Regions from separate parts of the Paenibacillus naphthalenovorans genome, predicted to be linked through region 2. Evidence: a T-box and tRNA genes for the amino acid it is inferred to sense, from the RefSeq annotation. Region 2 holds a T-box; the other holds one or more tRNA genes.

Region 1 (3,416 bases), 1.7 Mb from region 2:
TGAGCTCATCGATCAAGAAATTACGACACTGCCTAACGGTTCAAGATATTTCTTCTTCTACGGACCGGATGGAGAATGGATCGAATTCTTTCAATCCACCCGCTCGAGTTGATGCATGAAGAACGACAACGCTGCCGTTCAAGAGAGAATAAATTGCTTTTTGTGTAAATACTTTTATGTGACATGGGACCCGGGCTTTCCCAGAGGCTGCCGATTCTACGGATTCAAGACGAACGACCTGCCTTCGGCATTGGTAAAGCGATCCTCAGGAAAGCCGTGCATGGCGTTTGAGAAAAAAACTAAAAGCTAGGTGAACAACGTTATGCTGTTCAGCAAGAGTCAAAAAAAACTGATACTGGAGATTCTGCTTAAAGAAAGGCGCCGGTTATTTTCCAAACACAAGGGTGAACTCCTCGATCAAACGATCGATGATTTATCTCAGATGGTACGCAACGAAAATATCAACATAACCGAACCGAAAGATAGCTCCATCGATTGGAGTTCAAGGAATGGGAAACGGAAATAGCAGGTTTCATGTCCATAAGGCATCCCGTAAGGGGCGCCTTATTTTGTAAACCAACGGATGACCATCATGCCGAGCGATAAGACGACACTGATCACAATACACGTAACTATCGGAAAATAAAATTTTACATTCTCTTTCTCCACGACAATGTCGCCCGGAAGCCGGCCAAGATTCAAAAATTTTCCGCCTACGGACCACAGGAGTCCGACGACGATCATAACCACTCCGCCCCAGATCAACAGCTTGGGAATCGAATCCATACTTGCCGCTCCTTATTTTGTAATCAGCTTTAACTGCACCGCTTGTTCTTCTGTTAAAATGAACTCTTCATTAGGCAAAAAATCCTCATCCTTGTCTCTGCCGAAAAGCTTGAGCAGTTCAATCCATACTCCCTTTTCCATCGCCTCGGATGCAGAAATCACAATTTTCATAGAAATTGCCTCCTGTAAGGGTTATATGCTTTATTTTACACGAAAAGGGTTGTTGAAAACACCACTTTTTTGGATGCGGAACCTTCGTCGGATGTCTCCCGTCTACTCTATTAGGAACGTACTGGCGCTTGAAAAGAAGAGGAAAACGATATGAAAAGACAGATGTATAAAATGTTCATATATCTATTGCCCTTGCTATGGTTAGGGATGTCCTATGTAAAGCCATCCTTGGCCTGTGCATGTGCCGGGGAGGATCCGCAGCCAACCCTTTCCGACTGGCTGTATGTATCGGCAGGCGTTGTATGCTTTGCCGGGCTGGTGATCTTGACTATCGTACTAACCGTACGGGTATGGATGAATCACAATACAAAAGACGGGAAAGCTCCCGTCAACGAATGAGTGCTTGCCTGGCTTAGGCTGTCACTGATTTTTGCAATTCCTCCGGTTCGGGGACAGCCTTGCATATTCCGGCGCTGTACATAGTAGAATTAATGTAATGAAAGCCGGTCTTAAAAATTATTTCATTCTTTGTTGACAAGGGAGGATGCACCTTATTACATGCAATGCAATAGTACATAAATGATCTCCTTTCGCGTCGATGTGACAATTATAGACATATTATATGCCCAAAATTGTGATTTAAGACACATTTTTTTTATAGATTTTTCTAAATTTTTTTCATATTTAAATGGAACGATAGAAAGGCGAGCGGAAGAAAAAAAGTGCTGTCTAAAAAGTGTTGACTTTTACTCATGAGATTGGTATTATATACGCAGAAATAATATTTGATGTTATGACTTGTTAGCTCAGCTGGGAGAGCACCATCTTGACAGGGTGGGGGTCAGTGGTTCGAGCCCACTACAGGTCATACAGAAAAAGTCCTTGTATTTCAAGGGCTTTTTATTTTGTGATAATTTATAATGTGGTTTCATAGAGGAGCTACTTGGATAATTGGTTAAATAACCCGAATCCAGAGCTACGGCTTCGACTTTAAAGCCGAAACGCTTTACCTGTCGGTCCAATCGTTCAACGTAAGCAGTGCATGTACATCCGTAATGATGTTGTAGTTCATATCGACGGTACGATGGTCTAAATAATAAAATCCTTCGGGCTTTCCTTCTCTAACCATATAGCCACTTTCGGGATCTGTCTTGCTCACTTTAATTTCCTTATGCTCGATCACTTCCTCTCTTGGTTTTAGAGCTTTTTCCATGATTCTTGCGATCCTCCTCCACCGCGTCGTTGAGTTCCTCTATGTAATCCTTCGTGTTTTGCAGCACCTGTTGTTTCGTGAACTTGTGTTTGTTGGCGTTGGCTTTAATATGCGTGGAGTCTGAGATGAGAACCCTACCTCCGACCATTCGATGTTGAACGGCTTGAAGGACGATTTCATCGAACACCTCTTGGAAGATCGCTGTATCCTTGAACCGTTTGCGTCGGTTCCAACTAATGGTTGTGTGGTCTGGAACGCGATCTGTTGTAACCGTCAAGACCTTTTGAACAATTTTCGCTAATTAGTTTTGAACACTACCAAGAAACCAACGATACGCTTGGTTTGAATATCTTGTTCTAAGCGCCGCTCCGAACGATTGCCGTAAAAGTAGCCGAGAAAGATCATCTTAAAGAGGATCACAGGAACAATGGCCGGTCTCCCGTTATCTTCGCAGTACAGAGGCTTTACTTTTTCTCTAATGAATTCAAAGCTGATGTATTTGTCGATCTTGCGAAGCATGTGATCTTGAGGAACGAGATCTTCGATAGATACAAATTCATAGGATTTTGTTTACCGTTATTAGAACGAAGCATGCTCTTCACCGTCTAGTTCATGTGTTACCTATATTAAATTTTTTTAGTATAAAGAAAGCTATCGAGACTTTCTCGACAGCCTGAAAATGAGGAATCAAGTTTTTTTGCTTTTTATGTACTTTTCATAAGACGTCCAAATGGCAATTGGTGCCGAAAAGAACATTTCCCGAATGCGTCCGCAGTTTCCTTCTGCATGTACGGTGTAATGTGAGCATACCAGTCCAACATCTTCACGCTTGACCATCCATACGCTCAGCTATCCGTTTATGGTTTTCTCTCATCTTTAGCGACATAACAACATGTCTACCCTCACGCTTGTTGATGAAGAAATTCGGTAATAAATTGATAATAATTTGATCATAATTAGATAACAAATTGATATAAAATTTTCAACTCGGTGTTAAAATGGATTGAGAATCTCTAGATGTAATATGACAAGGGGGATTTTCAATTGGCTCGGAGCAGCGTTATGACTAAGATAAAAGAGTGGTTTGTAGAATGGTTTATAGGTAAGAAACCTGACACCGACAAGGAAAACATGATAATTTGTAAAGCTTGCGGCGGTACTGGCGCATTAGACGTTTTTATTAATTGCGATGAATGTGAAGGAAAGGGTTATACCTTGATGACACGGCAACAGTGATGGATTTCAC
Region 2 (3,416 bases):
GCTCAAATCGATATCGGAAACTTTGAAATCTCCGAGATTCATCAGCGCAAAACGCGATGCGTTCCAAATTTTATTCGCAAAGTTACGTGCCTGCTCTACCTTCTCCCAACGGAAGCGAAGATCCTGCCCCGGCGTAGAGCCTGTTGAAATCATAAAGCGCATCGCATCGGCGCCGTATTTCTCAATGACTTCAAGCGGGTCAACGCCGTTGCCGAGCGATTTGGACATTTTACGCCCTTCCGCATCGCGCACCAAACCGTGAATGAGCACATCCTTGAAAGGTATGCTGTCCGTGAACTCCAGTCCGCTGAAAATCATGCGGGCGACCCAGAAATAAATAATATCGTAGCCCGTTACCAGCAGGTCCGTCGGGTAATAACGCTTCATGTCTTCCGTTTGTTCCGGCCAGCCGAGAGTAGAAAACGGCCACAGCGCGGAGCTGAACCAGGTATCAAGCACATCGTCATCCTGCTTTAGGTGTGTGCCGCCGCACTTCGGACACACGGTCGCATCTTCGCGGGAGACGATGATCTCGCTGCAGTCGCCGCAGTACCACGCCGGAATCCGGTGGCCCCACCAAAGTTGGCGCGAAATGCACCAGTCGCGCACGTTCTCGATCCAGTGCAAATAGATTTTTTCAAACCGGTCCGGCACAAAATGGACGCCTTGTGCGGATTTCTGGGCCTCTACGGCACGCTCCGCCAGCGGCTTCATTTTCACAAACCACTGCGTCGACAAATATGGCTCCACGACGGCGCCGCTGCGTTCGCTGTGGCCGACCTGATGCACATGCTCTTCGATTTTGATCAGCACACCCAGCTCTTTCATATCGGCAACGATTTGCTTGCGGCAATCGAAGCGGTCGAGCCCCTGATATTTTCCCGCGTTCGCATTCATGGAGCCGGATTCGTCCATCACGAGCACCTGCGGCAAATCGTGGCGCTTGCCCACCTCAAAATCGTTCGGGTCATGCGCCGGCGTAATCTTGACGGCGCCGCTTCCGAATTCTTTTTCCACATACTCGTCGGCGATAATCGGAATTTCTCTTCCGATGATCGGCAGGACAAGCGTTTTTCCGATCAGGTGCTTGTAACGCTCATCCTCCGGATGCACCGCCACCGCGGTATCGCCCAGCATGGTTTCCGGACGCGTCGTCGCCACGACGATATATTCATCGCTGTCTTTGACCGGATATTTTAAATGGTAGAGCGCACCCTGCACTTCTTTGTACTCCACTTCAATATCCGATAGCGCCGTACGGGCGGCCGGGTCCCAGTTGATGATATATTTGCCGCGATAGATCAGGCCCTTTTCATATAGACGCACGAATACTTCGCGCACCGCCTTGGACAATCCTGCGTCCAGCGTAAACCGTTCTCTGGAATAGTCCAGCGAGAAGCCCATTTTGGCCCACTGCTCACGGATCGTACCGGCATAATGCTCCTTCCATTCCCATACTTTCTCCAGGAATTTCTCCCGGCCGAGATCGTAACGCGTCACGCCTTCCTCGCGAAGCTTTTGTTCCACCTTCGTTTGGGTAGCGATTCCCGCATGATCGGAGCCCGGAAGCCATAACGCGTCATAGCCCTGCATCCGTTTGGTCCGAATCATGATGTCCTGCAGTGTAAAATCCAGCGCATGGCCGATATGCAGCATACCGGTCACGTTCGGCGGCGGAATGACGATCGTGTAAGGCTTCGCGTCCTTACGCTGTCCCGCTTGAAAATAGCCGCCCTTCAGCCAGTAATCATACCATTTTTTCTCGGATTCTTTGGGATCGTACGTTGTCGGCATCGACGTAGCCGGCGCCGCCGCTTGTTTTGTTTCATCCATAACCAGCAATACCTCCATATGCTTTCGAATTCAGTTGGGGCTATATGTCGCAGGGACGCATCTTTCGCATAAACGCATCACCGCAGCACATCAAAAAACCTTTCGCCGCAAAGGACGAAAGGCTCTCGCTTCCGTGGTACCACCTTTATTCCGTACTTAGGCATAAATTCTCGCGGAGTCCTCTCCGGTCAAAATACGGCACTCAAACAGATAACGGCTGTAACCGGCCGAATCTAGGGTTCGCTTTCAATTCGGCAACTCCGGGGCGACTTCAACAGGTACGTCCTGCGGAACCTTCCAGCCTCTTGCCGGCTCCGCTCTCTGAAGGGTTCGCTGTCTACTATTCCCTTTCAACGTTATTACTGCATCTATGCGTACTATGATAAACAATCATCAGGTGAGAGTCAATACAAGAACCGTTTTTACTCCCGCCTATTCTGAGACTGGCCTTATGACAAGTATAACCAAAAAAATCCCCGTTCAAGCCTGTTTAGGCCGGATCGGGGATTTTTGAGCCTTATTTTGGTATGTAGACAATTTGTCCTTCCGTTAATTCGCCTTCTCCGAGCCGGTTGTAGAGCGCGATTTCTCTCGGATTCAGATCATAGCGTTTGGCAATCGTTTCAAGCGTTTCTTCCTTTTGCACAATGCACATCCGAAGCTTCTTGAATTGCTGCTGCTCGCGATCGGAATGAAGGAGCAAATTTTTCCATTCTGCTTTTTCGGAAGGCGACAGCTCCTGCTGCGTCGGCTGTCCATCCTCCGGCGGCCTTGAATCCGATTTTTTGGAAGCAAAATTCAACAGCGACGCCAGCCCAAAGGATTTGTAGACCGGCTCCGTGGAGGATTCGGGTGCTTCAGACGTTTTTTTGCTGCCCACGGCGACTTTCAATTCTTTTTTCTCATCCGTATCGGTCTCCGCTTCAGCGGCAAAGTCTTCCGTCTTGGCGTCCTCCGCAGCTTTGAGATCCTGCACCGGCTTTTCTTCCGGCTTGGCGGTGTCCGCAGCTTTGGGCTCCTGTACCGGCTTTTCTTCCTTTACCGGTTCACTGGTTTTGGCAACCGGTTCGTGCCGGTTGATTGGCTCATCCGCCTCCTGCCGCACCTCCGATGCCGGAGCTTGTTCCCTTTGAGGGATGGCCTCTGCAGCGGAATTTATGGCCGACGGCCATTCATCCTGTACTCCCGAACGGTGCTCCGAGACCTCGTGAATAAACACGACCTCTTCTTCGGCTTCCCTCCAGGGTTCGGATTCCGATCTCGAAACGATCTCGATGCCTCCAAGCGACAATACCCCCGTCACATTCAAGCTTCGCTCCGACAGCAAATCCACGTCGAAATTTTCGATTTCAACGGCAATGTCCTCGACATGCTGTACACGATTCAGCGGCAGCGTAATTTCTACCGGAATTAAATGCTGCAGCGTCTGTTCCGGCCGATCATGCTCATCGACGTACGTCCCCGTCAAAAGCAAATTGCCGCGAAGCACGGCTTGTTCTCCTTGTGGAAGCACTTGAATGTGAGGAGTCAGCTCTACCCCTTCCAGTTCCTTGATACCCAGCACACCTTCGGATAAATGCACA

Evidence for each region. A T-box is a leader RNA that pairs with one kind of tRNA and senses whether it is charged. The one in region 2 lies ahead of IJ22_RS13980 (valine--tRNA ligase), so its partner is inferred to be a tRNA-Val.
Region 1: it has a tRNA-Val gene. The T-box ahead of IJ22_RS13980 (valine--tRNA ligase) is inferred to sense a tRNA for this amino acid. The anticodon was not compared.

Annotation. Positions count from the first base shown of each region.
Region 1 is NZ_CP013652.1:1,096,788-1,100,203, forward strand. Features, by position in the region: gene IJ22_RS05235 (VOC family protein) at 1-112, shown strand, start outside; gene IJ22_RS05245 (DUF2905 domain-containing protein) at 565-786, opposite strand; gene IJ22_RS26510 (hypothetical protein) at 799-957, opposite strand; gene IJ22_RS05250 (hypothetical protein) at 1,108-1,356, shown strand; gene IJ22_RS27140 (DUF3973 domain-containing protein) at 1,370-1,534, opposite strand; tRNA gene IJ22_RS05255 (tRNA-Val) at 1,753-1,825, shown strand; partial or broken gene IJ22_RS25620 (transposase) at 1,908-2,716, opposite strand; gene IJ22_RS26245 (hypothetical protein) at 3,233-3,406, shown strand.
Region 2 is NZ_CP013652.1:2,831,113-2,834,528, forward strand. Features, by position in the region: gene IJ22_RS13980 (valine--tRNA ligase) at 1-1,833, opposite strand, end outside; T-box leader at 1,941-2,196, opposite strand; gene IJ22_RS13985 (LysM peptidoglycan-binding domain-containing protein) at 2,351-3,416, opposite strand, start outside.